Regions from separate parts of the Brenneria rubrifaciens genome, predicted to be linked through region 1. Evidence: predicted binding sites of a transcription regulator. Region 1 holds the regulator's gene; each other region holds the start of a gene.
The links. Region 1 encodes CRP, which controls carbon source genes, mostly activating them, when cyclic AMP is high. Its sites were predicted from a motif close to ATGTGANNNNNNTCACAT; they were not measured.
Positions count from the first base shown of each region.

Region 2: a site for CRP is predicted at 8,167-8,184, ahead of EH207_RS08890 (arabinose ABC transporter substrate-binding protein). Genes of this name have one in related genera too.
Region 3: a site for CRP is predicted at 5,190-5,207, ahead of msrB (peptide-methionine (R)-S-oxide reductase MsrB). Genes of this name have one in related genera too.

Region 1 is NZ_CP034035.1:119,293-129,908, reverse strand. It holds gene EH207_RS00540 (LysE family translocator) at 1-246, opposite strand, end outside; gene EH207_RS00535 (YheU family protein) at 518-754, shown strand; gene EH207_RS00530 (phosphoribulokinase) at 861-1,730, shown strand; gene EH207_RS00525 (OsmC family protein) at 1,799-2,206, opposite strand; gene crp (cAMP-activated global transcriptional regulator CRP) at 2,529-3,161, shown strand; gene argD (bifunctional acetylornithine/succinyldiaminopimelate transaminase) at 3,235-4,461, opposite strand; gene EH207_RS00510 (aminodeoxychorismate synthase component II) at 4,581-5,156, opposite strand; gene EH207_RS00505 (polysaccharide lyase) at 6,530-7,657, shown strand; gene EH207_RS00500 (methyl-accepting chemotaxis protein) at 8,029-9,702, shown strand; gene ppiA (peptidylprolyl isomerase A) at 9,806-10,375, opposite strand.
Region 2 is NZ_CP034035.1:1,908,058-1,918,673, forward strand. It holds gene EH207_RS08860 (arsenic resistance protein) at 1-944, shown strand, start outside; gene add (adenosine deaminase) at 1,084-2,094, shown strand; gene EH207_RS08870 (oxidoreductase) at 2,178-3,224, opposite strand; gene araC (arabinose operon transcriptional regulator AraC) at 3,327-4,250, opposite strand; gene araH (L-arabinose ABC transporter permease AraH) at 4,294-5,280, opposite strand; gene araG (L-arabinose ABC transporter ATP-binding protein AraG) at 5,299-6,822, opposite strand; gene EH207_RS08890 (arabinose ABC transporter substrate-binding protein) at 6,941-7,924, opposite strand; gene EH207_RS08895 (ribulokinase) at 8,298-9,983, shown strand; gene araA (L-arabinose isomerase) at 10,020-10,616, shown strand, end outside.
Region 3 is NZ_CP034035.1:1,972,601-1,983,216, reverse strand. It holds gene yeaG (protein kinase YeaG) at 1-658, opposite strand, end outside; gene EH207_RS09200 (MipA/OmpV family protein) at 1,222-1,971, shown strand; gene EH207_RS09195 (aldo/keto reductase) at 2,088-2,942, shown strand; gene EH207_RS09190 (D-hexose-6-phosphate mutarotase) at 2,992-3,873, opposite strand; gene gapA (glyceraldehyde-3-phosphate dehydrogenase) at 3,984-4,979, opposite strand; gene msrB (peptide-methionine (R)-S-oxide reductase MsrB) at 5,325-5,744, shown strand; gene EH207_RS09175 (YeaC family protein) at 5,842-6,117, shown strand; gene pncA (bifunctional nicotinamidase/pyrazinamidase) at 6,140-6,790, opposite strand; gene ansA (asparaginase) at 6,817-7,836, opposite strand; gene sppA (signal peptide peptidase SppA) at 7,927-9,777, opposite strand; gene EH207_RS09155 (NAD(P)H nitroreductase) at 10,062-10,613, shown strand.

The DNA of each region.
Region 1 (10,616 bases):
GTAAGCACTGCCGAAAACTTTGAAGATAAAATGCAGCGAGGGATAGAGCAGAATCAGGCTGCCCACGCCAAACGCCACCAGCAGCAAGATACTTTGCATACCCAGCATGATACCGCCCATCAGCCACAAAGAACGCATAAAACCAAAGTTTGCGCCGGACGTGGTCAGCAACATGTTATTTGGTCCGGGCGTAATGGCCGCAACCCAGAGAAAACCTAACATTGAGAGAAATAAACTCAGTTCCATGAAGTGGCGCCTCTCGCCTCGCCCGACTGCGTTGAGTCGATACCGTCTATTGCCATGTGCTTTTTCAGCCTCGATTTTAGCAAATCACCCTTTTCCGCACATCCCAGGCTCAACGCATGAGGGTTTTGACAAATCAAAAAAGAGTGATTAACTGGCAGTATCGAAGCTAGCAGTATGCTATTGATCGCACAAGATCGGATAACAAGATTTCATGACATGATGTATCGCATTTTTCGCCCGCTTTTATCAGTACCCTATTTTGGAAAAAATCGTGATTATTCCCTGGCAACAACTCGATCCTGAAACGCTGAACAATCTCATCGAATCTTTCGTGCTGCGGGAGGGAACCGATTACGGTGAGGAAGAACGCACATTAGCGCAAAAAGTCGCTGACATTCGTCGGCAACTGACGTCCGGTGAAATCGTACTGGTGTGGTCTGAATTACATGAAACCATCAACATTATGCCCCGGGACCAATTTAATGCCGGTGAGCATCACTCGTATTGAACGACTAAATATGCTAAAAGCAGTGCATATCTATTCCCTTTTTTGATGGCGCCCGATTACCGACGGCGATGCTAAGTCGCGCCGCCATCACGGAGTAAAGCCTCACATGTCATATAAGCATCCAATTATAGCCGTTACCGGCTCCAGCGGCGCGGGAACCACCACCACCAGCCAGGCGTTCCATAAAATTTTTCAGCAGTTGAAAATGCGGGCTGCCCAGCTCGAAGGGGATAGCTTCCATCGTTACACCCGCCCGGAAATGGATATGGCCATTCGCAAGGCGCGCGATCTTGGCCGGCACATCAGCTACTTTGGGCCCGAAGCCAATGATTTCAGCCTGCTGGAACAGTCGTTCATTGAATATGGGCAGCATGGGCGAGGGAAAACCCGCAAATACCTTCACACCTATGATGAAGCGATTCCCTACAATCAGGTTCCCGGTACATTCACCCCCTGGGAACCCATGCCGTCACCCACGGATGTGCTGTTTTACGAAGGTCTGCATGGCGGCGTGGTTACCGAGCAACACAATGTGGCTCAACACGTCGATCTGCTGGTCGGCGTGGTGCCTATCGTCAATCTGGAGTGGATTCAAAAATTGATTCGTGATGTCAATGAACGCGGGCATTCACGCGAAGCCGTGATGGATTCAGTCGTTCGCTCGATGGAGGACTACATCACTTACATCACGCCACAATTTTCACGCACCCACTTAAATTTCCAGCGCGTCCCCACCGTGGATACGTCCAACCCGTTCGCAGCGAAATCCATTCCTTCACTGGATGAGAGCTTCGTGGTGATACATTTTCAGGGGCTGGACAATATTGATTACCCTTATCTGCTCGCCATGTTGCAAGGCTCGTTTATTTCTCATATCAACACGCTGGTTGTTCCCGGTGGAAAAATGGGTTTGGCGATGGAGCTGATTATGACGCCGCTGGTACAACGCCTGCTGGAAGGGAAAAAGATCGAATAGCATCACAGCATCACGCCCTATCAGGCGCGTCGTGTCGCTGTGATGGCGACGATGTCAGGAAGGCGCGGTTAGGCTGAATCCCGGACTTCATGACTGTGCGTAACCTGAACAACTTCCCCCAACATCAGCGCCACAGAGCAATACTTTTCAGCAGACAATACCACCGCGCGCTCTACCGCCTGATCGGTCAGCCCTTTCCCCGTCACGATGAAATGCAAATTGATATGAGTAAACAGACGAGGCGCTTGCACTCTCCGTTCCGAAGTCAATTTCACTTCACAATCGGCGACATCGTGACGTCCTTTTTGCAAAATCGACACAACATCGATCGCGCTGCAACCGCCAACCGATATCAGCAGCATTTCCATAGGGCTTGGCGCCTTGTCACCCGCATTGCCGTCCATCATAACCTGATGTCCTGAGGCGGACTCGCCAAGAAACGTTAAGCCTTCAATCCATTTCACCCGTGCATGCATAGCGTCTCCCTAAAAAATTTTTGAAAATTTATATTGTTACTATACAAAAAACGCCATACCCGGCGCTTTCTCATGCTGAAGCGAGACAATACAAGACACTTCCCTCAAGCTGTGTTAAAAACAAAAGTAGCATCTGCCTGTTCCGGGCAAACACAGATACAAGGAAGGTGATGGCGTCGCCAGATAGTAAATTCCAGTATATTCCCTGACGTCATTCTGCCCACACGAAATTTGATTTTTTAGCAGTCGCAGTTAACACGCCGTACAGGGAACTCTGAGCCCTGTGATTTGCGCAGTGAATTACAACAGAGGATAATAGCGAATGGTTCTCGGCAAACCGCAAACAGACCCCACTCTCGAATGGTTCCTTTCTCATTGCCATATCCATAAGTATCCATCGAAGAGCACGCTTATTCACCAGGGTGAAAAAGCAGAAACGCTTTACTACATCGTGAAAGGCTCTGTCGCAGTGCTAATCAAAGATGAAGAAGGCAAAGAAATGATTCTCTCTTATCTCAATCAGGGAGATTTTATCGGCGAGCTTGGCCTGTTTGAGGAAGGACAGGAGCGCAGCGCCTGGGTACGGGCAAAAACGGCTTGTGAAGTCGCTGAAATTTCTTACAAGAAATTCCGGCAACTAATACAGGTCAATCCAGATATTCTCATGCGTCTGTCCGCGCAAATGGCAAGCCGTCTACAGGTAACCTCGGAAAAAGTCGGCAACCTGGCTTTTCTTGATGTCACAGGCCGTATTGCTCAAACGCTGCTAAATCTGGCGAAACAACCTGATGCCATGACCCACCCGGATGGCATGCAAATAAAAATTACCCGCCAGGAAATCGGACAAATTGTTGGCTGTTCACGTGAAACCGTGGGCCGCATTCTTAAAATGCTAGAAGACCAGAACCTGATCTCCGCACATGGCAAAACGATCGTCGTTTACGGCACTCGTTAAGTCTTACCTTACCCTACAAAAAAAGCGTGAAGCCAACCTCACGCTTTTTTAACTGTTTCATGGCAATAGCGCATTAATCTGCGGCGTTAACCACCTGCTCGACGGCTTTAGCGAATTTAGCCATTCCCTGCTCGATATCTTCCGTTTCAATCACCAGGGAGGGCACAAAACGAATCACATTCGGACCGGCTATCAGCACCATAACGCCTTGCTCAGCGGCGGCGGCCAGGAAGTTACGCGCCCGGCCATGCCACTCCGGGGTCAGCTCGGCGCCCAGCAATAGGCCCATGCCGCGAATCTGTTCGAAAATGCCATGCCGCTGGTTAATTTTTTCCAGTTCATTGACAAACCGTTCGTGACGATCCGCCACACCAGACAACACTTCCGGCGTATTAATGGTGTCCAGCGCGGCTTCCGCCACTGCGCAAGCCAGCGGGTTACCGCCATAGGTCGTACCGTGTACGCCAACCGTCATCACCGAGGCAATTTCCTCGGTTGTCAGCATCGCACTGATCGGGAAACCGCCCCCCAACGCTTTCGCCGTGGTCAGAATATCTGGCGTAATACCGTAATGCATATAAGTAAACAGTTTTCCCGTTCTGCCCATTCCACTTTGGACCTCGTCAAACACCAGCAGCGCGTTATGCCGATCGCATAACTCACGCACGCCCTGCAGAAACGCTGGCGTCGCCGGCATAATTCCGCCCTCTCCCTGCACGGGTTCCAGAACCACCGCACAGGTGTGATCATCCATTACCGCTCTAACCGCGTCCAGATCGTTAAAAGGCACATGAACGATATCCGCAGGCTTCGGGCCAAAACCGTCAGCATATTTTGCCTGGCCGCCAACCGAGACGGTGAACAACGTTCTTCCATGGAACGCATTATAAAACGCGATGATTTTAGTCTTGTACGGGCTGTGGCGTTCAATCGCGTAGTGGCGCGCCAGTTTAAACGCCGCTTCGTTGGCCTCCGCCCCGGAGTTGACAAAGAACACCCGATCGGCAAAGGTCGCGTTAATCAGCTTGCTGGCCAGACGCAACGCCGGCTCATTAGTAAAAACATTGCTGGTGTGCCAGAGTTGTTCTCCTTGCTGTTTCAACGCGGCGACCAGAGCGGGATGGCAATGCCCCAGCGCGGTAACGGCAATACCGCCTGAGAAATCAATATATTCTCGCCCTTGCTGATCCCACACCCGGCTTCCCTTACCTTTTACCGGCACAAACTGCGCTGGTGCATAAACCGGCAGAATTACTTTATCGTGAGTTTCCCTTGTTACTGTTTTGTTCTCTGTAGTCATTTGCTGCCCCGCTCTGATATTTCATCGTTCCGTATGAAAATATAGTCAGTAAATATGCATAAAAAATCAATTAAGGGCAATGTTTAATCCCCTTTGCCAAGCAATGACTTTCTATCCGACTAGATTTTAAGAAAATTATCCAAAAGCTGATGTCCTTGCTGGCTAAGTATGCTTTCAGGGTGAAACTGTACCCCCTCCAACGGCAGCGAACGATGCCGGATTCCCATGATTTCATCACGTTCGCCCTTGCACTCACTCCAGGCGGTCACCTCAAAGCAGTCAGGTAAAGCATCCGCTTCAAGCACCAACGAGTGGTAGCGCGTCACCGTCAGCGGCTGGGATAAACCGTAAAAAATTCCCGTACTGTTATGGGTGATGACAGAGGTTTTGCCATGCATGACCTGTCGGGCACGCACAACACGCGCGCCAAATGCCTGTCCCAGCGCCTGATGACCAAGACAGACCCCCAGAACAGGCAATTTATCCGCAAAATGGCGGATCGCCGCCAGTGAAATACCGGCATCATCCGGGGTACAAGGGCCGGGGGAAATCACCAGTCTCTCTGGCGCAAGCCGTTCAATATCCGCCAATTGCAACTCATCGTTACGCTTGACCAGAACCTCTGCGCCCAGCTCACAGAAATACTGATACAGGTTGTAAGTAAAGGAGTCGTAGTTATCGATGATTAGCAACATAATTATATTATCTATTTGATATTTAATGATTAAAATAAAAATGGACCACCATCCTGCGTGCAGGCGCGCATACCTGGTGAGCAATAACTACTCCGTCGCGGTGCCTACAATGACACCAGGCTTTCTTGGGGTAAATTGATTGCGCATATTCCATTAACTTTTACGGAAGGTATCAATCACCAAGTTCTCAACACGCCTCCTTCCCCCCCGACAGCTTATCAAGATTGGAGCCAAGCCGCACAAGGCGGTGAAAGTAGCGCCGCTCATCAGAAACAAAAGCCCCGCCATCAAGTCCGCAGCATGACCAACCATCCAGCCCTTGCTCTTCTGACTCCCCTGGCGAAAAAAGCGCGCGTCTCCCGGACAGGAGAAATGATCCGCGGGTCAGTTTGTGCATTCTAACCAGATTTCGCAACGCCTTCCTGGGTGATGAGAACGTCGGTCAATGTCCTGTCAGCAGCGAAAAAAATGAAAAGCTATGTTTAACGCGCTTACAAAGACCCCCCGTCATTATCACGGTACAAACCAAGCCTGTAATGTATGCGTCGTCTGCCAAAGTCACTAATACAAGAGATTGGATGCCGAGAAGCGGTATCGATGGCGTGGCGAAAGCCGGGAGGCTATTTCGTACAGCCCACTTCTCATAGTTGTAACGCTATTATCAGCTTAAACGGTACGTTGCCGGAATGGGGCCAGGTGCCCGGCTCATGAGAGGAAAATCACGGTTCTCAACTTTAGCCGCCATCATCAGCAAAGGGCGACCTCCCCAATGGATAACCCCCGGATGCACCTTCATCAATTGCTTTCGGAGTTGGCGACTGATAACACAGGATGCCGGCATGAAGACGACTCGTTCGCCAGCCCTATTTCTTACCTTTTCATCTGTATTACCCATTGAATACCATCCATTTGCAGTAGCAAAAGGGAAATAATACAAAATTATTCTCTTCTAATTTGTTTTAATAAAATTATATATCCCAACAGAGATTAATTAACTCACACGGAGCAACTTTATTAATCAAAAAATAATCTGATGTTCATCACACGTGTTATTCCAGAAAAATTAACCCCATAAAAAAACAGAAATAACTGGAAACCGTACGATTCACTCCCGATGAAATAAAACTAATATACTGATAAATAATAAATTTATAAGAAACCAATTTCTAAATAGAACACCAGCATATTTTTAAATATACGTTGAAAGATATATTTAATATAACATCTGTTGTATTGTTCTATATTTGTGGTAACACTGAGGTGGGCGAATCAACAAACTTATATTTTATTTTTGTTGAAACATCCTGTGACAATTACATCTGGCATGTGGAACGATAAATGCCAACGATAGTTATACCAAGGAGATAATCATCATGAAATATTTACTGCCTTCCGCAGCCGCTGGACTATTATTTTTAGCTTGCCAGTCGGCGATTGCGGCAGATACCGGGGGTTATGCAACAACAGACGGCGGCGACATCTCCGGCGCCGTTAAAAAGACCGCTCACTCAATGCAGGATATTATCGATATTATTGCAGAGGCGAAGCTCAATTCTGCTGGCAAAAAAGTAAAGGGAGGCGCCTATCCGCTGGTCATAACTTATGATGGTAATGAAGACTCGCTGATCAAAGCCGCTGAGGACGATATCTGCGGACAGTGGAAAAAACCGGTACGCGGCGTGGAGATCAGAGAGTTCACCAAAGGTCTTACCATTATCGGCACCAATGGTTCTTCAGCAAACTTCGGTTTCTGGCTCATCAAATCCGCGGATGTTGTGATTCGCAATATGCGTATTGGCTATATCCCTGGCGGCCCGGAGGACGGCGACGCCTTTCGCGTTGATGACTCGCCGAACGTCTGGATAGATCACAACGAAATTTTTGCCAAAAATTATGAATGCAAGGGGACGCCTGACAGCGATACCACCTTTGAATCCGCTGTGGATATCAAAAAAGGGTCAACCAATGTGACGGTTTCCTACAATTACATTCACGACTTCAAGAAAGTTGGCCTGAGCGGTCTTGGCGCCAAAGATACCATCAATCGTGACCTGACTTACCATCACAACATCTACAGCAATGTGAATGCGCGTGTTCCGTTACAGCGCGGCGGCAAGGTTCACGCCTACAACAATCTGTATACCGGCATCACCAGTTCCGGTCTTAACGTGCGTAAGAAAGGCATTGCACTGATTGAGAGCAATTGGTTTGAAAACGCGAAAAACCCGGTGACGTCGCGTTACGATGGTTCTGAGTTCGGCACCTGGGAATTGCGTAACAACAACATTATGGAACCGGCTGATTTTACGACTTACAACATTACCTGGAATAAGGATTCCAAATCTTACGTGAACGCCGAGGATTGGAAAAGCACAGGCACCTTCCCTTCCATCCCTTACAGCTATTCGCCAGTAACGGCACAGTGCGTGAAGGATAAACTGGCGGATTACGCCGGCGTAGGTAAAAATCTGGCGGTATTGACACCTTCCGACTGTGATTAAAACCCCAGGCAATCCATCGTCGCGAAAGGAATCGCGGCCACGCTTGAGCGAGATCTTCGGATCTCGCTTATTTTTTATGAAGTTTTTCAAACCTGGAAATAAAAACGATTACTCCCCCATCGCTATAGGATGGGCGAAATAAAGCAACCACAATCTCTACCGCCCAGATTTCCTGTAAAATTTTGTCCATAAATTAGCAAAAAGTGCTCAAGCCCATATGTAACATGCCGATAACATGCTTTGCACCACATGCTCTATTTATGGAGTACCAACAGCCCGCAACTTCCCTGCCGGCTCACGCGCAGGGAGGCTCAAACTAGAGATCTCTTCATCAGAGATCATAAAATCATAGTGTCACCAGGGCTAGCATCATGAATTTTATTCGCAACACCAAAATCAGAACCATGATGGTTCTTATCCTCGTTCTGTTTTCCTTGCTATGGGGCGGCGTCTCCGCATTCGCCTTATATTCCTTAAACCAACTCACTTCGGAGCTTAACCTGACCAGCGTTCAGCAAAATAACGGCGATATTATCAACGGCGCCAGCGGGCAGTATTACCGCGCCAAAAGCGCGCTGGATCGCGCGGTTGAAGCCCGGCAGCAAAACAACGCTCCCGCGTTTGATGAGGAGATGCGGAACGCCGCGGCTGAAATCGCCAGCCTCAAAGCTGGTCTGGAAGCGTTCAAAACCACCGACCACGCCAATATCGATCAGGCCATCATCGATAACATTTACAACAGTTCTTATCAGTTATTCAGCCAGTCCATTGTGCCGATGTACGACGCCTTAAAAGCGGATCGCATGGAGACGTTTTTGCAGATTTCCAGTCGTGAATACCGCGATCAGCGCAGAAACTTCACCACCGTCATCGATCAATATAACGGCGTGATCGAACGATTGAAGGCCGAAGCCCAGGAGCGCATTAACAACTGGGTGAGCATGTGTCAGAAGATGCTGGTCGCCGCGCTGGTGGCCGGTTCGATCATCGTCCTATTAACGGATCGCTACCTGGCGAAATTTGTCATTCATCCGCTCAACCTGATCCAACAGCATCTTCATATCCTTTCTGTCGGCCAGTTGCACAGGCTTCTGGAACAAACCGGGAAAAATTGCGTCGGCAAACTGATCCCGTTCGTACAGCAGATGCAGGCAAACTGGGTTAAAACCGTTTCCGAAATTCGCATGAGCTCCGAGGAGATCTATCGCAGCGCCGGTGAAATCGCCTCCGGCAACACAGACCTGTCTTCCCGCACCGAAGAGCAGGCTTCCGCGCTGGAGCAAACCGCCGCCAGCATGGAAGAGCTTAGCGCCGTGGTAAAACAAAACGCCGACAACGCTAGCCAGGCAAGCATACTCGCGCAGAATGCGTCCAAAACCGCTAATCAAGGCGGCGATATCGTTGACGGCGTGGTTAAGACCATGAGTAATATCTCCAGCAGTTCACAGAAAATTTCCGATATCACCTCGGTGATCAACAGTATCGCTTTCCAGACCAATATTCTGGCGCTTAACGCGGCGGTAGAAGCGGCGCGCGCTGGCGAACAAGGCCGAGGTTTCGCCGTGGTAGCCAGCGAGGTGCGCAATCTGGCGCAGCGCAGCGCGCAGGCAGCCAAAGAGATCGAAGGTCTGATCGCCGAATCCGTCGATAATGTCAAGGTCGGTTCGGATCAGGTGACGCTGGCAGGCAACGCAATGGACAACATCGTGAAGGCCGTGACCAACGTCACCGACATCATGGGTGAAATCGCCTCCGCTTCAAGCGAGCAAAGCAAGGGCATCACCCAGGTTGGTGAAGCCATTGTGGAAATGGATGGCGTGACGCAGCAGAACGCCGCGCTGGTCGAGCAATCGGCGGCCGCCTCTGCTTCGCTGGAATCTCAGGCTCGTCATCTGACACAAATCGTGTCGATATTTAAACTTTCCGCCGCAGAGGAAACTAAAACTGCCGAGACAACGCACCAGCCAGCCCAGTCTGTGGCGGCCATTGCGCAGAAGAAAGCACCCGCCAGCCCTAGCGGGAAAGCCAACTGGGAAACTTTTTGATTCCGTTTTGACGGTACCCCAATGCGGCGGAAAAGCCAGATAAAAAACCCGGCGTCTTCATCAAAGACGCCGGGGCCGGTAAACATGGCTGGCATGAGAGAAATCAGGGCAGTACTTTCGCCGACTGGATCACGATCGGTTTGGTCGGCACATTCTGATAAGGACCGACATTTTCCGTCTGCACCTGAGAGATCTTATCCACCACGTCCATACCTTTTACTACCTGACCAAAGACGGCATAGCCGAAGTCGCGCTGACCATGATCGAGAAACGCGTTATCCGCCACGTTGATAAAGAACTGGCTGGTGGCGCTGTCCTTTTCTGCGGTACGCGCCATGGCAATCGTACCGCGCAGGTTACGTAGCCCATTATCCGCTTCGTTTTTGATCGGCGGATTAGGCGCTTTCTGTTTCATATCGCTGCTAAAACCCCCGCCCTGAATCATGAAGCCCGGGATCACCCGATGAAACGTCGTACCGTTATAAAAACCGTTATTCACATACTCAATGAAGTTTTTCACCGAAACCGGTGCCTTTTGATTATCCAGCGCCAGTTCGATATTCCCGGCCGACGTGGTCAGCAGAACGTTCGTTGTGCCGGAAGCGGCGAAGACGGGAGGGAAAGCCGTCAGGGAAATAAAAGCTACCGCAGCAGCCAGAGTACGTTTGAGCATGAGAATTCCTTTTTGAAAAAGCCAGCTACAGAAAGCGTACTGATTGTAAATACCTACACCTTCCAAAGCCACTCATTTACCTTTTTTTACGTAGTAAACTCTCATTGTGTCGCATTGTTAATGCCCCCCCATTTATCCCCGGTACCAGCAATAAAAAGCACTGATATTGGCGCTGGCGCTAAAGATTTTATTGCAGGGTATGAAGAAAAATCCTCCCCCCTGCGTTACGCACTTACGCCCA
Region 2 (10,616 bases), 1.8 Mb from region 1:
AAACCTTCATGGAAACACACCAGACGGCGATCTATTTTAGCGCAGTGCTCCTTGCCGGGCCGACGGCACAGATCTTCCCCGGCGCAACCCCATTGGCTGCCGCCATCAATCCGGCTCTCGCCTTAATGCTGTTTGTCACTTTTTTACAGGTGCCGATGACGGCGCTGGGGAAAAGCGTTACCCAACTGCGTTTTCTTGCCGCGCTGCTCTGCGCGAATTTTATTGCCATCCCCTTGTTTATTGCTGGTTTACTTCCTTTCTTGCCTGACGACCCGGTTATCCGGTTCGGTATGCTGTTGGTATTGCTTGCTCCCTGCATTGATTATGTTGTGACATTTTCTCAAATCGGCCGCGCCGACGCGTCGCGCCTGCTGGCTGCCACGCCCGTTTTGTTACTGGTTCAAATGCTGGCGCTACCGCTTTACCTCGGCCTCTTTCTCAACCAGGAAGCCGCGGCATCCATTCATTTCACGCCGTTTTTGCACGCCTTTATCTGGCTGATTGCCATTCCGCTGCTGATGGCGGCAACCATTCAGTGGGGAAGCGCACGCAATCAGACGGTGAAAACCGCGGCTGAAGTCTTGTCATTTTTCCCCGTTCCGGCGACGGCACTGGTGTTATTTGTAGTCGTGGCCGCCGTCACGCCTCAGCTTCAAAGCGCATGGCGTTCGGTGTTGACGGTGCTGCCTTTCTATATATTCTTCGCTATCGTCGCGCCTGCTTTGGGCTGGATGATCGGCAGGTTATTTCGCCTTGATGCACCCGGCGGCCGGGCGGTCGCCTTCAGCGCGGCAACCAGAAACTCGCTGGTCGTACTGCCCCTGGCGTTGGCAATGCCGGGGGCGACCGCGCTATTACCCGCCATCATCGTCAGTCAGACGTTGGTCGAATTGCTCAGCGAACTGATTTATATCCGAATTATTCCCAGACTCAAGACGGGATGAAAATTAACCGCTCCACGTTTTTAAGCGCAGGCAGGTAAAAAACTGACTTTTCCTGGCAATCATTGGCTATTTGCCCCGCTTTCTTTTTATACTTTATTGCACTTAACGGACGACTGGCAGATTTTGCAAAGAGTACATCATGATTAATTCACAACTCCCGCTGACGGATATTCATCGCCACCTTGATGGAAATATCCGGGCGCAAACTATTTTGGATCTGGGACAACAGTTCAATATCGCCTTACCAGCCAATGACCTTGCGTTACTGCTGCCGCATGTTCAAATCACCCAAAACGAACCGGATTTACTGAGTTTTTTGCAAAAACTGGATTGGGGCGTCGCCGTTCTGGGATCGCTGGATGCCTGTCGCAGAATTGCTTACGAAAACGTTGAGGATGCTGTCAACGCGGGGTTGGATTATGCAGAGCTGCGTTTCTCCCCATACTATATGGCGATGAATCATAAACTCCCGATCGCGGGCGTGGTTGAAGCCGTTATCGACGGCGTGACCGCGGGCTGTTGCGATTGGAATATCGACATTCGTTTGATTGGTATAATGAGCCGCACGTTCGGCACTGATGCCTGCCAACAGGAACTGGATGCTTTGCTGAGTTACCGTGACCGGATTGTGGCGCTTGATCTGGCCGGCGATGAATTGGGTTATCCCGGCGATCTTTTCCTCTCACACTTCCGTCAGGCCCGCGACGCTGGCTGGCATATCACCGTCCATGCTGGCGAAGCGGCTGGCCCGGATAGTATCTGGCAGGCGATCACGCAGTTGAAAGCGGAACGCATCGGGCATGGCGTAGCCGCGATCGCCGATACCCGCCTAATGGCTTACATGGCTGAAAACGCTATCGGCATTGAGTCCTGTCTGACATCCAATATTCAGACCAGCACCGTCAGGTCGCTGGATAAACATCCGCTGGTTCATTTCCTGCGCTACGGAATTCCCGCCACGATTAATACCGATGATCCGGCGGTTCAGGGGATTGAAATCAAGCATGAATATGAAGTCGCCGCGCCGCTGGCCGGGTTAACCGCCAACGATACCCGTCAGGCTCAGGAAAACGGTCTTGCTATCGCTTTTCTAAGTGAACGGGAAAAACAGCAACTGCGTGAGAAAGTGCTGCGCAGGCAAGGTACATAGGCCGGGTTTAAAGAGTACAGGCGCGCCTGAGGTCGCCTGCTCAAATAACCGATGACTCTCTTTATGATAAAAAATCGTCGACACTAGCTATTTTTTAGCGTCACCGTTTTTTTCTGCTGATGAGATACCAATCCCAGCTCGATCAGTTCCATCACCTGAATCGCCTGCTGCACGCTGACCGGATTCGCCCCTTTACCGGTTAGCGCATCACGGATGGCGGCATAATACGCCAGATAATCGCCCGGCAACGTCGGCACAACCTGATCGACCATAATGCCATCACGGTATACGGTCAGCACGCCATCATGTTTGTCCTCTACCCAACCGCCCCATGGCGGACGTTCGCCGGCTTTCAAACGATCTTCCTGGGTATCAAGACCATATTTGACAAAGCTTCCCCTGGTGCCATGAACGGTATATCGGGCCGAAGGCGCGGGCACCAACAAACTGGCGTGGAGTACGACGCGGCGTTGCGGGTAAATCAGGGTCGCATGAAAATAGTCGACCGCTTTACTGCCGGGCCTTAGCTGCGCCATATCAACCTGAATAGCGACGGGGAGGCCAAAGAGCTGCAAAGCCTGATCCAACAGATGCGGTCCCAAATCGTACCAAATGCCGCTGCCCTCGGTGCCGTCTTCACGCCAGCGTTTACGGACTTCCGGACGGAAGCGGTCAAAATGGGACTCCATGTACACCACGTCCCCTAGCGATCCGGTATGCAGCAGGTGTTGCAACGTCAGAAAATCACCGTCCCAGCGGCGATTGTGGAACACGGAAAGCAGCTTACCCGTGTGTTCCGCCACCATGCTTAACTCATGTGCCTGTGACAACGTCACGGTAAACGGTTTATCCACCACCACATGTTTACCCGCCGTCAGCGCCTGTTTCGCCAGAGGAAAATGGGTGTCATTCGGCGTCGGAATCACAATGAGATCGATTTCGGGATCGCTGAGCAGCGTTTGCGGATCGCTTTCGACCCGCATCGTTAACCAGTCAGCGCGCACTTTATCGGCACTGCTGCTGGACACCGCCACCAACTCCAGACCCGGCGTGCCCGCGATGAGCGGCGCATGAAATGTCTTGCTGGCGTAACCGTAACCCAGTAACCCAACACGAATGGTGTCACTCATGAAAATCCCCCCTGGCCGCGTTAACGTCATCATGTAGACCTCAGTATAGCATCAGGGGAATAGCCTATTTATCGGACATATCCTGTTACTTTCAAACAACTACTACGCGCCTACGCGTTCCCCCCATGGGGATGCCGCAGCCCCGTTGACCGACGGGTAGTTGATTTCACTGCTGCGGCGCCGGAAATCACTGGGGCTGACGCCGACGCGTTTACGGAATACCCGGGAAAAATAGAGTTGATCATCATAGCCCACCACCCTGCCGATATTGGCAATCGACTCCTGCGTCGTCTGGAGCAGCAGCTTGGCGCGAATCACCCGCTGATCTTCACGCCAGCGCAATATATTGATGCCGACCTGTTCGCGGAACAGATGCGCCAAACGCGACGGCGACAGACAAACATGCCGGGCCACGTCGTCAATGCGCAACTCGCCCGCCAGATTACCGGTAATGAACTGGCAAGCCTCGATCACCCGCGGATCCATGATTTTCTGCGGACTTTGCGGATCTTCTTCCATCGCCCTTAACAACAGCCGTTCAAGCAGGTTCATCCCCAGCTCTTGTGAAAAACGCCGGCCCGAACGCTGTGTTTGTTCGATATTGGCAAACAGCCGGTCAAATTCCAGCAAAAGTGAGTTATCCGGCAGGCTCAGTCTTCCCACGCCGCAATGTTGGCTATGCCACTCCAGCCAGTCGGCCCAGTAAGCTCGCGGGCGGAAATAGACCCAGCGGTGATACCAGCAGTCGCTATCGGGCGCGCGACCATAAAAATGTTTTGATTTGGGGGGAAACAGCAACAGCTCGCCAGGGTTACAATAGAACGCCTCATCACCGTCGAACACCTGTCCTTGTCCTTTGATGGTGAGATTAATGATATAGCCTTTCATGCCGTCAGGCCGATCGATAAAGAAATCAAGCGCCCCTTCAGCCAAAATGGGCGTCAATCCGGCAACCAGATAAGCGTTGAATGAATAGCCTGGCAGCAACGGATTAGACTGAGATTCATGCGCCATACGGTGATACATTGAACCTCCGTTACACGTCGGTAAAAACGCAGTGGATAAACGCTTATAGGGTTTTCTTAGACAGCTGTTTGTAGCGGTCGAAGATCACCGCGGTCAGCAGGATCAAGCCGCGCACCACATATTGCGCAAATGGCGAAATATTCAGCAAATTCATTGCGTTCTCAACCGTCCCCAGAATCAGCACGCCGGCGACCACATAGGAAATCTTGCCGATTCCGCCTTTCAGCGATACCCCGCCCAGCACACAGGCTGAAATCACGATCAGTTCATAACCGATGGAGGTCATGGGTTGTCCGCTGGTCATCCGTGACGCCAGAATGATGCCTGCCGCTGCGGAAACCAGACCAGAGAGGGTGAAGATCACGATCTTGGTGCGCACCACGGGAACACCCGCCAGACGCGCCGCCTCTTCATTCCCCCCGATCGCCAGGGTATTACGGCCAAACGTGGTTTTGTTCAGCAGCAGCCCAAACAGGATCATACAGCCCACGGTAATCCAGATCGGCGCGGGCAACCCCAACCAGTTGGCATAGCCAAGCTCAAAGAAACGCTCATCTTCAATCCCCACCGCTTTACCCTCGGAGATTATGTAAGCCAGACCGCGTGCGATCTGCATCGTGGCGAGCGTAGTGATCAGCGCGTTGATTTTAAGCCGCGCAATGACGAAACCGTTCAGCAACCCGAAGGCCGCGCCGAGCAGCAGACCCGCGGCGACGCCCAACCACAGGCTTTCGCTGATATTGATGACCACCGCGGTCGTCACCCCGGCGCAGGCGATGATCGACGCCACAGACAGGTCAAAATCGCCGGAAGCCAGGCAGAACAGCATACCGCAAGCCACCATGCCGGACATGGAGATAGCCAGCCCCAGCCCTTTCATATTGATAAAGGAGGAAAAATTAGGCACAAAAATAGCGCATCCGACAAACAGGACGGCAAAAACCACCAGCATGCCGTAGTTATCCCAGATGCGTGACATTCCTGTACCTGTGTTCTTCTTTTCAGGGGCAGCAGACGTAACCGTTGTCATTATTGGACTCCTTCGCGGTCAGGCGACCGCGGATTCGATATCGGGGGTTCGTAACATGGCCAGACTCAGTACCTTCTGCTCCGTGGCTTCTTCATGCAGCAATTCGCCGGAAACCGCGCCTTCGCGCATCACAATGATACGGTCGGCCAACCCCAGCACTTCGGGTAGATCGCTGGAAGCGAACAGCACTGCAATTCCTTGTTTCGCCAATGCGTAAATCACCTGGTAGATCTCATGTTTGGCGCCTACGTCAATCCCGCGGGTCGGCTCATCCAGCAGAATGACTTTCATCTCTTCCGACAGCCAGCGTCCGAGAATTACCTTCTGCTGGTTCCCCCCGGAAAGGTTCATGATCAGTTGCGCCGCCGAGGGCGTTTTGATATTCAACGCGTCAATGCGGCGTGACGCGTTATCCTCTTCCCACTGATTATTGATGAGGAATCCGGCTTTCACGCTCTTGCGCCGCGCGCTGATATTGATGTTGTCACGTACCGAGTGAACCGGAATAATGCCATCCGCTTTGCGATCTTCGGGGCACAGCATCACGCCCTGGCGGATTGCGTCGATCGGCGAGCCGACCAGCAACGGTTTACCATCCAGCAACACCTCGCCCGCGGTTATCCGGGTGGCGCCAAACAACCCTTTCAGCAATTCGCTGCGGCCCGCGCCCACCAGCCCAAACAGACCGACAATCTCCCCTTGCCGAACACTCAGCGAAACCGTCGATTTTACGCCTTGCGCTTTCACCTCCTTTAGCGTCAGCCGCGCTTCACCGTGCGGGCGCGGCGAGTAACCATAGATATCGCCCAGATTGCGTCCCACCATCGCCTGCACCAGCGACTCATGGTTTACCTGCCGCATATCATCAAACGTACGTACATAGCGGCCATCTTTAAACACGGTGATCGCGTCGCCCAGCGCGAAAATCTCTTCCATACGGTGTGAAACATACAGAATGACGCGCCCTTCGCTGCGCAACTCTTTAATCACCCGGAATAGTTGTTCTATTTCATGGGCCGAAAGCGAACTGGTTGGTTCGTCAAACGCGATAATCTTGGCGTTACGGGCCAGCGCCTTGGCAATTTCCACCATTTGCCACTGCCCGATGGACAGGTATTTCAGCGGCGTATCCGGGTCGAGATCCAACCCCAAATGTTCAAGTTGCAGCCTGGCCTCATAGCGAAGCAGCGAGTAATTCACCATGCCGTATTTATGCGGCAATTGGCCGAGGTAGATATTCTCGGCCACCGTCATTTCCGGGACCAGATGCAACTCCTGATAGATAATCGCTACCCCGGCGTTCAGGGCGTCCATCGTCGTATTGAATTGAACCGGTTTATCCAGAATATGGATTTCTCCCTCCGTGGGCGCATAGTTACCGCTCAGGATTTTCAGCAATGTGGATTTACCCGCGCCGTTTTCCCCCATCAATGCATGGATCTGCCCGGCCTGACAGAAAAAACTGATATCCGAGAGCGCCTTGACGCCGGGAAACGCCTTACCAATTCCATGAAACGACAAATAGGGCGACTGTGCTGTCATGTCCGTTTCCTCGTGGTTAAACCACCATAGATAACGCCAGTGGGTTTCGATTGCGCTGCGTGTTGGCAGGCTGAATAACGTTTACCGGTAAATATCCGTACCTCCCTGTTCCCCCGACTTACATCAGACCTTTTTTCTCCAGTTCGACCTTGAAGTTGTCACGGGTAATCAGCACCACGTCAGTCACTTCAGTGAATTTTTTCGGCTCAACGTCTTTGGTCACCCACTCGTTCAGCATCTGGATGCTCTTGTATCCGTGCACGTCAGGGCTTGGCAGCAGCGAACCATAGAAGCCGGTCGCCTGTCCTTTGGACAGTTCGCTCACGGCGTCCACGCCGTTGATACCGATACCGATCACGTTCGCGGCTTTAAACCCCTGACCTTCGGTCGCCCGAACGCCGCCCAGTACGGTGTTGTCGTTCATCCCGACGATCAGCCAGTTTTTCACTTTAGGGTGCTGCACCAGCATGGAGTTGGCGGCATCAAACGCGCCGGGGATATCGTTGGATTTGGTGGGCACCTGATAGATTTGTTTTTCCGGGAAACCGGCGGCTTTCAGCGCCGCCATTGAACCGCTGGTGCGGCGGCGCGCGGTGTCCAGTTCGTTGGCGGTAATGGTCATAACAGCGGTTTCATCCACCTTCCAGCCGCGCCGGTTCATTTCTTTCCACAACTCCTGCCCCTGGCGCTCACCGATCTTGGTTGCGGCCATCATCACCAGCGGCACCGTATCCATCGGTTCGCCTTTGGCATTCACAAACTGGTCGTCCACCGCGATGACTTTCAAATCGTAACTGCGCGCTTTGGCGACAATCGCCGGCCCCAGCTTAGGATCGGGCGTACAAATAACAAAGCCTTTCGCGCCGCTGGCCGCCAGACTATCGATAGCGTTAAGGGTTTTTTCTCCATCGGGAACCGCAATTTTAATCACATCAAAACCGAGGTCTTTCCCCGCCTTATCAGCAAACCTCCATTCCGTCTGAAACCAGGGTTCTTCCGGTTGTTTGACCAGAAACCCCAGCTTCAACGTTTCGGCGATAGCCGATTGTGACATAACGGCAGCCAGCCCGATCGTCGCCAGCACCTTGGTGAATTTATGCATGATGTTCTCCGCTATAGTTATCTTTTTATACGCCAGCCAGACTGATGCGCCGCATCGTTCCCGGTAGGGTATTTCAGGTCCGCTATAAAGGAAAAACACAGACTTAGTCTATTCCTTTACTTTGCAGCATTCAGACGCTTTATGTTTTAGCGGGTATTTTCATCAATAAGATAGAGCCCTATCACATACCGGAACAACGACAGATTTGTGCATATATTTAGCAAATTTAACCAATCATTAACTTTTGACGCCCATCACAAAAAGCGCATCGGCGGCAGAAAAATGCATACTTCCAGCTAACGGCTCCTTACGTCCTCGCTTATCCCTTGCTTATCGTTAACAGCACTGAAAGCGCAATTACAGGAGCGAAGCGATGGTGGCGGATGCGGTAACGATTGGCCTCGATTTCGGCAGTGATTCGGTGCGCGCGCTGGCCGTGGATTGCCATTTCGGGCAAGAATTAGCCGCGGAAGTTGTCTATTACCCTCGCTGGCGCGAAGGCAAGTATTGCCAACCGGCCAAAAACCAATTCCGGCATCATCCACTGGATTACATCGAATCACTGGAACAGGCTATCCGGGTGGTGGTCGCTCGCCTGACGGCGAAGCAGCGTCAGCGGATTATCGGTATTGGCATTGACTCAACCGGTTCGACGCCGGCGCCGATTGATGAACGGGGCCAGGTTCTGGCGCTGCGTCCCGAATTTGCCGATAACCCCAACGCGATGTTTGTCTTGTGGAAAGATCACACGGCAATAGAAGACGCAGAGGCGATCACGGCCCAATGCCGCGCCGGGCAATTCCCGGACTATACCCGCTATATTGGCGGCGTCTATTCCTCCGAATGGTTCTGGGCGAAAATCCTGCACATCTCGCGTGAAGACGCGCGAGTCCGCCAGACCGCCGTCTCCTGGGTCGAGTTATGTGATTGGGTGCCCGCCTTGCTCTCCGGTACGGTCGCGCCAGAAAAAATCCGCCGCGGGCGCTGTAGCGCCGGTCACAAGTCGCTCTGGCATCCTGACTGGGGCGGTCTGCCGCCTAAAGCCTTTCTGCACGCCCTTGATCCCTGTCTGACCGAATGCTTGCAATACCCGATGTTTACCGAAACCTGGACGGCCGAGCAGCCGGTCGGCACCCTCAGCTCCGAATGGGCGCAGCGGCTCGGTCTGCCGGACACCGTGACGATCGCCGGCGGCGCGTTCGACTGTCATGTGGGCGCCGTTGGCGCCGGCGCACAGCCCTACACGTTGGTTAAAGTGATCGGCACTTCCACCTGCGACATTCTAATCGCCGATGAACCCCGCATTGCCAATTGCACTATCGCCGGTATCTGCGGTCAGGTGGATGGCAGCGTGGTGCCCGGCTATATCGGGCTGGAAGCCGGGCAATCCGCATTCGGCGATATGTACGCCTGGTTCAGCCGTCTGTTGAGCTGGCCGCTGCATCAGGCCATCCGCGACTATCCCGAACTCAACGCGCCATTACAGGCAACGGAAAATAAATTGCTTGAGCATCTCACCCGGGCATGGGCTGAAAACCCGACGCTGGATCATCTGCCCGTGGTGCTCGACTGGTTCAACGGCCGCAGAACACCGTTTGCCAATCAACGTTTAAAGGGCGTGATTACCGATCTCAATCTGGCAACGGATGCGCCCAGGCTGTTTGGCGGATTTATTGCGGCAACGGCTTTCGGGGCGCGCGCCATCATGGAATGTTTTGAAAATCAGGGGGTCCCGGTTGAGAACATTCTTGCGCTGGGCGGGATTGCTCGCAAGTCCCCCATCATCATGCAGGTTTGCGCCGACGTCATGAATCGTCCGTTGCAAATCGTTGCCTCCGAGCAGTGCTGTGCCTTGGGCGCGGCCATTTTCGCCGCCGTCGCCGCAGGCGGACATGCCGATATTCCGACCGCGCAACGCCACATGGCCAGCGGTATTGAACGCACGCTGACGCCGGATGCCCCGCGCGCCGCCCATTATCAGCAGCTTTACGAACGTTACCAGCAGTGGTGTCGCCTGGCTGAGCCAGCTTACAGCCCGCAGGCCAGCGCGGAAGCTTAACATCGATTATTTTCTTCCTTTTGAACAGGAGTCGTCATGGTTCATTTTAAGCAGCTTGAAGTCTGGTTTGTTATCGGCAGCCAACATCTCTACGGCGAAGAAACCTTACGGCAGGTAAAAGCGCATGCGGAAAACGTCGTTGCGAGCTTAAATCAGAAGGCCGGGCTGCCGGTTAAACTGGTGCTAAAACCCCTGGTAAAAACACCGGACGAAATCATATCCCTATGCCGCGACGCGAACTACCAGGATAGCTGTATCGGCTTGCTTATCTGGCTGCACACCTTTTCTCCGGCCAAAATGTGGATTGGCGGACTCCGCATTCTTCATAAGCCGCTGCTGCAATTCCATACCCAATTCAACGCTGAAATTCCGTGGGACGTGATGGATATGGATTTTATGAATCTGAATCAGACCGCGCACGGCGGACGGGAGTTCGGGTTTATCGGGGCGCGTATGCGTCAGGCGCACCCGGTGGCGGTCGGTCACTGGCAGGATAACAATGCGCACCAGCGCATCGCTAAATGGATGCGCGTCGCGGCGGCGATTCAGGAGAGTAACCACCTGAAAGTGGCGCGTTTTGGCGACAACATGCGCGAAGTGGCGGTTACCGAAGGCGATAAAGTCGGGGCGCAG
Region 3 (10,616 bases), 1.9 Mb from region 1:
GATTGTTTTCATCGCCCGGTTCGGTTTTGGCGATACCCAACTGCGCGAGAATGGAAGGCCATACTTTGACAACCTTGAATTTGGTGATGTCACCCCCGAACTCCTGTAGGCGCTTAGCGGCCCAGGGCGACATGATGGTACCCAGATAGCGCCGAGGAATGGCATACTCTTTTTCCAGAATCGCGGCATCTTCCTGAGGATTGAACAGGCATAGTGGGTGATCGTTGACCGGACTGCGCTCGCCGTTGGCGCTGAGAATATAGATAGGGACGTGCTGCATCAGCACTTTCAGGCGTTCAGCCAATGAAGATTTCCCTCCGCCGACCGGCCCCAGCAGATACAAAATCTGTTTCTTTTCTTCCAACCCCTGAGCTGCGTGCTTCAAATATGACACGATTTGTTCTATGGCATCTTCCATACCATAAAACTCTTCAAAAGCAGGATAACGGGCGATCACCCGATTCGAGAATAAACGGGATAAATGCGATTCATGAGCGGTATCCACCATTACGGGTTCACCGATAGCCATTAACAATCTTTCAGCAGCGTTGGCGTAAGCGCTACGATCTTGCTGACAGATAGCAAGGAATTCCTGCAATGTGAACTCTTCATCCTTGGCAGCGTCGTAACGCTGGCGGTAGTGATCAAATATGTTCATAGCGATGCCCGTCCTTCGTCAATTAGCACAGATTAAGAGAGCGTGTAGAATGCGTACAGCCTATATAATGTATACCCACCATCCTTCAAATTCAGCAGTGCTGGTTTCCTTCCCTGGTTCCAGTCACGGTGTCATCACCGTTCCTGATGATTCGCTCCGTTGCCGATTTACCGCATCTTGAAATCGGTTGAGTATCATGCCCCCGAAAGAAGAAATCATCTGAGTACAGCAACCCTTATGCCAACTTGTCGTTTATGACAATCATGCAATTTTATACATGCCTGCCGACTCGGAAAACTTCACCTTCTATATTAAAGTTTAGTTTGCATCCGTAAAATTTCCTCTATCCGATAGACATCTTTTTAAGATATTTCAATGACTCACTTCCTGGCAATCGCGTGTAGTATCCCATAGGGTGGGCGTTAGAGGGGATGTCGTGTCTTCGTCATTCTTTGATATAACATATTCGCTTATCATATTTTTAATTAATCTGATATCGGGAAGGAGAACCACGTAAGCATCGCCTTAACCCCGGTAACCCGCAAAATAGGAAATAGAAAACTGTGAAAAACTCTCAATTAAGTCTGTTGGCAGCGTGTGTTGCCGCTGCTTTAACGTTGCCTTCCGCTTATGCGGCTGAGGTATCTTTAGGCGTTGGAGCGGCAGGCTCCACGTCAGTTTACCGCGGTGTTGATAACGACGTTTATCCTCTCCCCGTGCTGAACTATGAAAGCGAAAATTTCTATTTTCGCGGTTTGGGCGGTGGTTATTATTTGTGGAATGATGGAGCTAATCGTCTTTCGTTGACGGCATATTATCTGCCCTTGGGCTTTAAACCTGGTGACAGTGACGATCGGCAAATGAAGCAGTTGGATAAGCGCCGCGGGTCGCTGATGGCGGGCATGGCTTATCGTCATATCGCTGACTGGGGCGAAATTCGTACCGTACTGGCCGGGGATACGTTGGATAACAGCAATGGGTTGGCTTGGGACACCACCTACCTTTATCGCTTCACAATGGGCGATCTGAACATTACCCCCGGCATCGGCGCCACCTGGTTTAGTAAGAATATGAACCGTTATTACTATGGCGTCAGCCGCAGCGAGTCAGCACAATCAGGTTTTGCCCGCTACCGTCCTGGCGATGGTTGGGCGCCTTTTCTGGAACTCAGCGCGAATTACCAAATCAACTCAAGCTGGAGCACCTGGGCGGTGGGTCGCTATACTCGATTGTCTGATGAGATGAAAGATAGTCCGATTGTGGATAAAAGTTATAGCGCCCTGTTGTCGGTCGGCGTTAGCTACCGATTTTGATGGGGATTGACGGTCTTAGTGCATTTATTGCACAAAAATGGGGTGCTACACCCCATTTTGCACACTGATGGTGCATAGGGTGTTGGGCGATTTTGCTCAGGAGAGGACGAAGCGCCATGACTATAAAAAAAGTGACTTTTCCAGATGGAAGCATCGTACCTGCGATTGGTCAGGGAACATGGTATATGGGGGAACATGCTGAACTGAAAGCGCAGGAGGTTAAAGCGCTACAGGTTGGCATAGACCACGGACTGACGCTGATCGACACGGCGGAGATGTACGCCGATGGGCGAGCGGAGGAGATTGTGGGCGCAGCCATTCGTGGCCAGCGCGATAAGGTCTATCTGGTATCCAAAGTGTACCCGCACAATGCGGGCGGGCAGAAAGCCATCAACGCTTGTGAGCGAAGCTTGCAGCGTCTGCAAACGGACTCTATTGATTTGTACCTGCTGCACTGGCGCGGTGGCATTCCGCTGATTGAAACGATTAACGCCATGCAAACGCTACAGCAGGCAGGCAAAATAAGACAGTGGGGCGTTTCCAATCTGGATATTCAGGATATGCAGGCGCTGTGGTCGCTCAACGGCGGCAAAGCCTGCCAAACCAATCAGGTGCTTTATCATCTGGCTTCACGCGGAATCGAGTTTGATTTGCTGCCCTGGTGTCGGCAACATCATATCCCGGTTATGGCATATTGCCCGCTTGCTCAGGCCGGTCGTTTGCGTGACGATCTGCTGGCGCATTCGGTGGTGAAGAGCATTGCCGCTCAACGTGGTATGTCGCCTGCTCAGGTTTTGCTCGCGTGGGTCATTCGCCATCCAGACGTCATTGCCATTCCCAAAGCCAGTGCTGAACAACATGTGATAGAAAATGCGCGATCCCTGGAGATCATACTGTCACCGCAGGAACTGACGATGCTGGATCAGGTGTTTCCTGCTCCGACTAACAAGCAACATCTGGATGTGGTGTAGGGTAGCGCGCTTTCGCCAAAACGGTTGTAGGCCAATGCATCGGACCCCGTCAGCAGAAATGTGATTTCCTGATACGAATAATGCAGCTCAGTCGCATCGGTGATTGGACGCTGGGGGTAAGCGGCTGATTGATGCGCGCGGTTTCTACACATACAAAGGTTTTATAACCGTCATCGGTCATATCGCTGATGGTATGCGATAGTTCTGCACCCGGATTCCAGGATACGACATCACTGTGCTGATTGTGATGCACTTCAATTGTGCGTTGCAGCACAGGGTCATTAATCACACTAATGGACTGCGGATGAGTGTAGATGCGGTCTATTTGATCGGTAAAAACCAAATCCCCTTGCGCTGTAGACAGCTTGCCCTGATTAACCTTATCGATAAATTGCTCGCCCAGACCGCCGATGCTAATTTTGCTGATATCGCCGATCTTGAAATAGGTATGCAATGCGCTAGTGATGCTGTAATCCCCATGAAATTCCAGTTCGATACGACATTCTCTGCCCAGATGGAAACGGGCAATCAGCATAAATTCATGCGGCCAGGCGGCGCGGGTTTGTTCGTTGTCACGCAACGTGAACGCGAGTTGGACGCCATCGCCATCTTCGCTATGAGAAGTCAATGCCCACGGCATGAGGCGCGCAAAACCATGGTTAGGAGCGGCAGTCGGGCCAAACCACGGGAAACAGATTGGGACACCGCCACGAATAGCCACATGCTCGGCGAATGATGTGTTGCCACTCAGCCATAGAACCGGCGCTTCATTGGTTGGCTGCCAGCTTAGCAGGTGCGCCCCCTGTAGTGCGATTGCCGCACGCATCCGCGGATGTTCGACGACAATCACGGGCAATTGCTCTAACTGACGTTGGCTAATGGTTGGTGTAATTTGTTTTATGATGGGGAGGTTGAATATCTTATCGGTCATGATATTTGCCTTTTATGATTGCTATTCATGAGCGAAAACGGCTTTGACAGGCAGCAAATAAAAAAAGGACGACACTGCGTCGCCCTTCATCATTGGATCATCTCCGCGACTTATTTAGAAATGTGGGCGATCAGATCCAAAACCTTGTTGGAATAGCCTGTTTCGTTGTCGTACCAGGAAACCAGTTTTACAAAGTTATCGTTCAGCGCGATACCGGCTTTGGCATCGAACACAGAAGTCAGTTTTTCACCGTTGAAATCGGTAGAAACAACGTCATCTTCTGTATAGCCCAGAACGCCTTTCAGTTCGCCTTCAGCCGCCGCTTTGATCGCAGCACAGATTTCTTTGTAAGAAGCCGGTTTTTCCAGACGAGCGGTCAGGTCAACGACAGAGACGTTCGGAGTAGGAACGCGGAACGCCATACCGGTCAGTTTGCCATTCAGCTCAGGAATGACTTTACCTACAGCTTTAGCCGCGCCGGTAGATGATGGGATGATGTTCTGAGATGCGCCGCGGCCGCCGCGCCAGTCTTTGTGAGACGGACCGTCAACGGTTTTTTGAGTCGCGGTGGTCGCATGAACGGTCGTCATCAGCGCTTCAGCGATACCGAAATTATCGTTGATAACCTTGGCCAGCGGAGCCAGACAGTTAGTGGTGCAAGATGCGTTGGAGACAATTTCCTGACCCGCGTAAGCCTTGTGGTTTACCCCCATAACGAACATCGGAGTATCATCTTTGGACGGACCGGTCAGTACCACTTTCTTGGCGCCCGCGGTGATGTGTTTACGTGCGGTTTCGTCAGTCAGGAAGATACCCGTTGCTTCGGCAACCACGTCAACGTTGACTTCGTTCCACTTCAGGTTAGCTGGGTCTTTTTCTGCGGTGACGCGGATGGTTTTACCATTAACAATCAGGTGACCCTCTTTAACTTCAACGGTGCCGTTGAAACGGCCGTGCGTAGAGTCGTACTTAAGCATGTATGCCATGTACTCCGCGTCTAACAGGTCATTGATTGCAACAATTTCGATGTCAGAACGTTCTTGTGCGGCACGGAAAACAATGCGCCCGATACGGCCAAAACCGTTGATACCTACTTTAATAGTCATATTTCCACCAGCTAATTAATTAGTGAATAAAAGGTTGGTTGTAAAAATTACAAAAACCCTGCTGAGCGTCAAGCGGAATCGTGTCAATAGTTGCTGTAAGTCAAACCTGCGACCAACCTTTGAGTAAAATTCCACCTTTGCGGTAACTAAATAATATCTAAGACAGATATGGAGACGTAATACATCATAAAAAGCCTGATTTACTCAAAATTGTGACATGTATCACAATTGAATATTGATCATGATAAGGGGGTTTATACTAAGCTAAAAGAGCCTGCAATGTTGTTAATTTTTTGTTAGAATTAGTGATTATCTTAATGGACATAAACACTCTGTGAGATTTTTATGACAAACGATCCTTCTCAGCAACTACCGGCGGATGACGCTGAACTGACTGAAATGCAACGCTATGTCACACAGCAACGGGGCACCGAACCGGCTTTTTCCGGCAAATTACTGCATAATAAGCGGACTGGTATTTACCATTGTCTCTGCTGCCGGTCGCCGCTGTTCTATTCCGATAACAAATATGATTCCGGCTGCGGTTGGCCGAGTTTTGATCAGCCCGTATCACCGGAAGCGATTCGCTATCTTCAGGATGATTCGCACAATATGCAGCGTATCGAGATTCGCTGTGGACACTGTGACGCGCATTTGGGACATGTCTTCCCTGATGGCCCGAATACCACAGGAGAGCGTTACTGCGTAAATTCCGCCTCACTCAGCTTTATTGATGCGGTTGACGGCGAGCGAGTCGACGGTTAATCCGCGTTAACTTGCTGTTGTCCAAACTGAATGCGTCAATGATGCTTTAAACGATTCAGCTTGAGACGTTGATTATGTGCTGCGTAAGGAACTGGACATGCATCTTGATGAACTGATTGAGGCAATGACGCCGGAAATCTATCAACGCCTGGCAACGGCGGTAGAACTGGGAAAATGGCCTGACGGCGTCGCGTTATCGGCGGAGCAGAAAGAGAACTGCCTGCAAATGGTGATGATGTGGCAAGCTCGTCATAATGAGCAGGCGCAACATATGACGATTGGAACCAACGGCGAGATCGTGATGAAAAGCAAGCAAGAACTTAAGCGGCAATTCGACGCCGCCGCCATCATTAATCTCAAACCTCAGCATTAACTCCTGCGCGACTACGACGCTATCAGGTATGGGACGACATCAGACTGGCGATAACGTGATCTAAATCGAGCAGGTTGGCCCCACGCTGTTCCATCTCCTTTAACGCATTCTGACTGTCGTCAGGACTCAAATTTACCCCGCAGCACCCTTCGACCAGTACGTCAGTGACATATCCTAGCGCCAGCGCATCCAACACGCTGAATTTCACACAGTAATCCGTTGCCAGCCCCATCACGATCAGGTGGGTGATTTTTCTCGCTTTCAGCCAGCCATCGAGTTCGGTTTTGGTCCGGTGTCCGTTATCAAAGAACGCACTGTAGCTATCAATATTGGCCTGAGTGCCTTTTTGCACCACCCATTCGATATCCTGTCGATTTAGCGTAGGATGGAATTGCGCGCCAGTTTCCCCTTGTACGCAGTGCACTGGCCACCAAATTTGCGCTAAGCCGTCCAGTTCTCCTAACTCTCCGACGTTTGCGTGAGCGTTGACGGCAAAACTGCCGTGATCGGCAGGGTGCCAATCTTGGCTGGCGATCACCGGAACATTGGCGGCAAGGCAGACGCTGATGGCTCGATTGGCGATCTCGATGACCTGATCGCCCCCGTTGACCGCCAACGCACCACCGGGACAAAAGTCATTTTGTAAATCAATCAATAACAACGCTCTTTTCATGGCTTGCCCCCTGGATTCATTAATATTCAATCTTTATTGCTCAACTCTCCCCGAAGATTTTGCTGCATTCGTTGCCGAATTTCATCGGCGCTAAGATCTGGCTTACTGAGCAGATAGTGCAGTTTGGTCAGCGCGGCTTCCACCGTCATATCATAACCACTGATAACGCCTGATTGCGCCAGCGCATTGCCGGTAGCATAACCGTCCATATTCACCCGGCCGGCAATGCACTGTGTCAGGTTTACCACGACAATACCGCGTTCTGACGCCAGGCGTAGCTCATTCAGCAAATCAGGACTCTGCGGCGCATTGCCTACGCCGTAAGATCGCAGGATAAGCGCTTTAACCGGTTGGCGGAGGAAATTACTCACCACATCGGCTGAAATACCAGGATAAATGGTAATTACCCCGATAGGTTGCGGCGTAATATGATGCACTTTCAGCGGTGGAGAGTTTTCACAGCATGCTGCGGGAGCCAGACGGCGGATATGAATCCCGACCTCCAACAGCGGTGGATAGTTGGGAGAAGCGAATGCATCAAAACCATCCGCGTGCGCTTTGGTAGTCCGGTTGCCGCGTAATAACTTGTTGTTGAAGAAGAGGGCGACCTCATCCACCGGATGATTGGCGGCGACATAGAGCGCATTGAGTAGATTGGTTTGCCCATCGGAACGCAGTTCGGCCAAAGGGATCTGTGACCCTGTCACAATAACCGGCTTGGCCAGATTTTCCAGCATGAACGAGAGCGCTGATGCGGTAAAAGCCATGGTATCGGTGCCGTGCAGGATGACAAAGCCATCATACTTATCGTAATGCTGTTGAATGTCATCGGCGATGGCTTGCCAGTCCGCTGGCGTCATGTCGGATGAGTCAATCAACGGGGAATATTCATGGATGGTAAACCCAGGCATTTCAGTACGGTGAAATTCCGGCATCTGCGCCAATTGCTGCTGGAGATGCCCTGATACGGGGATATAGCCGTTGGCGGAGCGTCGCATCCCAATCGTGCCGCCCGTATAGGCGACATAAATAGATTTTTTCTGCATAGGTGGCGTGAATAAAGGTAAAAAAAAGAGTATAGAGGCAACGAAGAGGAAAAACAGCCCGGCATGGGGTAATACCGGGCTGGTGCTTGGTTAGCGGATTTCCCCACAGTTCAGACACAGGGCATATCTGTTCTGCGGATCGTTGAGATTATTCATGATCGACGGCTGCGAGCGTACGGCTTCGGCCAATTGCGCCACGGGAGCGGGCAGCATTGATTGGATCGCGGCGGGCAACCAGGCATAAACAGAGGTGTTGACCTGATTCAACACCGCATCAAACACGCTGGGCTGTTCCATATACCAGTTCAACTGATACCGGCCGAGTTTCGCCAGTTCCGCGGCTTTCTTCACTGCATCATCAAAGTCGCCGAGTTGATCGACCAGACCATTTTCTTTGGCATCGCTGCCGACCCAGACGTGCCCCTGAGCAATCGCATTGATTTGGTCCGGCGTTTTCTTACGGGCCTGGGCCACGATATCGATGAAGTTTTTGTAACCACGCTCAATGCTGATTTGCATCATCTGGCCGAATTCCGGGGGCAGCGATTTGGTTACCGACAGGTCGGCCAGCGGCGAGGTGGCAACACCGTCAGTATGCACGCCAATGTTGTCCAGTGAGTTTTCAAAGGTATTAATGACGCCAAAAATGCCGATGGAGCCTGTCAGCGTACTCGGACTGGAAATAATCGCGTTAGCTGGCGTTGAAATCCAGTAGCCCCCCGATGCCGCCATGCCGCCCATGGAAACGACAACCGGTTTGCCGGCCAGACGGACAGCCATCAATTCGGATCGGATTAGTTCAGAGGCGGTGACGCTGCCGCCGGGACTGTTTACGCGCAGCACAACGGCCTTCACCTTGGGGTCCAGACGAGCGTCACGGATCAAGGACGCGGTGGTATCGCCGCCGACCATTCCCGGCATTTCTAACCCGTCAATAATCTCGCCATTGGCGAAAATAACGGCGATCTGATTATTGCTCTGCACAGGTGGCTTGGTGGCGTAGTCGTAAATGCTAGTAAAATTGAAGTTGTTTGTTTTGTTATTCCAGCCAAACGCTTTGACCAGCGTCTGCTCGATAACTGAGCGGGAGGACACTTCATCAACCAGTTTATTCTGCAAGGCATAATTTGCCGTATCACCCTGAACCTCCTGCAATCCGGCAATCACACCTGCCGCACCGGGAAACAGTTGCTCGGGTGTGATCTGACGATTGGCGGAAACCGTATTCAGGTACTGCTGCCACAACGCATTGACCCATCGACCGTCCGCATCCTTTGCAGCGGCAGACATATCATCGCGCAGGTAGGGTTCGACAGCGGATTTATAGGTGCCGACCCGGAAAATATGGGTTGTGACCTTTAACTTATCCAGCAGGGATTTATAGTAGAGGTTGTTGGTTGCCAGACCGTGGAGATCGACACTTCCCTGGGGTGTCAGAAAAATCGTATTCGCAAAGCTGGCCAGGTAATATTGTGACTGGTCATAACTATCGCCAACGGCATAGATCGGTTTTCCGCTGTCGCGAAATTCACGCAATGCCTTACCAATATACTGTAATGAGGGCTGATCGGCGCCGGAAAAATCGCTCAGATCCAGTACCATGCCGGTAACGCTATCGTCTTTCTTCGCCTGACGAATGCTATCAACAATATCAAACAAGGAGTTTTCCTGGCGACGATTGCTGGATGCGCCGAAAAACTCACGGCCCACTTGACGTAATAGGTTATTTACCGAAGGCTTATCGACAACCACACCGGTTAAATCAACCAGCAACGCGCCGCGCGTGGTTTCTGCGGGAGAACTGTTGAATTGTGAATAAATCCCGAAGCCGACCAAAATTAGTGCGATAAGAAAAATGTTGAGAATAAATTCTCTGATAAAATTAAGCAGACGCCAGGTCCACTTAAAAAGCCCGCTAAAAATTCGCCACAATGTGCGCATAGTATCTCCGTGTTCGGGAAAACAGCTTAAAATCTATCCTAAAGGGCCATGTTACGGTGCATTTTGACACAGGGTAGCAAAGCTGTCGTTAATATACGCCGGGTAACGTGCTGCTTGAGATAGCTTCCTTATATCCTAAAGAGCGAACTGCAAAAAGTCAGCATCAAATATTGCCCGGATGCACGGAATTGGGGCTGTCTTGTAACAAAACTTCGACTTGTGCTACCGTGGCGCGCAATATTGGCCTTATTTGAGAAATAAGATTTCCATACAGGAGATGTGCGATGGATGCTCTCGAACTGTTACTCAACCGCCGTTCAGCGTCTCGCCTGACAATGCCCGCGCCTGCGGGGGAAGCCTTGAGCAATATTATTCAGGCGGGGATGCGAGCGCCGGATCATGGCACGATGCAACCCTGGCGGTTCTTCGTCATCGAAGGGGAAGGGCTGGCGCGGTTTAGCGACGTGCTGACCGACGCCGCGAAAGACCAGGGTATGGATGATGCGGGTATCGATAAAGCGCGGCAGGCGCCTTTTCGCGCACCGCAAATTATCACCGTGGTGGCGCACTGCGAAGAACATCCTAAAGTCCCGCGCTGGGAACAGATCGTTTCTGCTGGCTGTGCTGTTCAGTCGATGCAAATGGCGGCCCTGGCCCAGGGCTTTAACGGTATCTGGCGAAGCGGTGCCTGGACACATAGTCCACGCGTCCGTAAAGCTTTTCAGTGCCGCGAACAGGATGAAATCGTTGGATTCCTCTATCTGGGAACACCGTTGCTAAAAGCGTCAACTAAGGTTACGCCGCTCGACATGGAAAAGTTTGTTCATTCTTTCTGATAA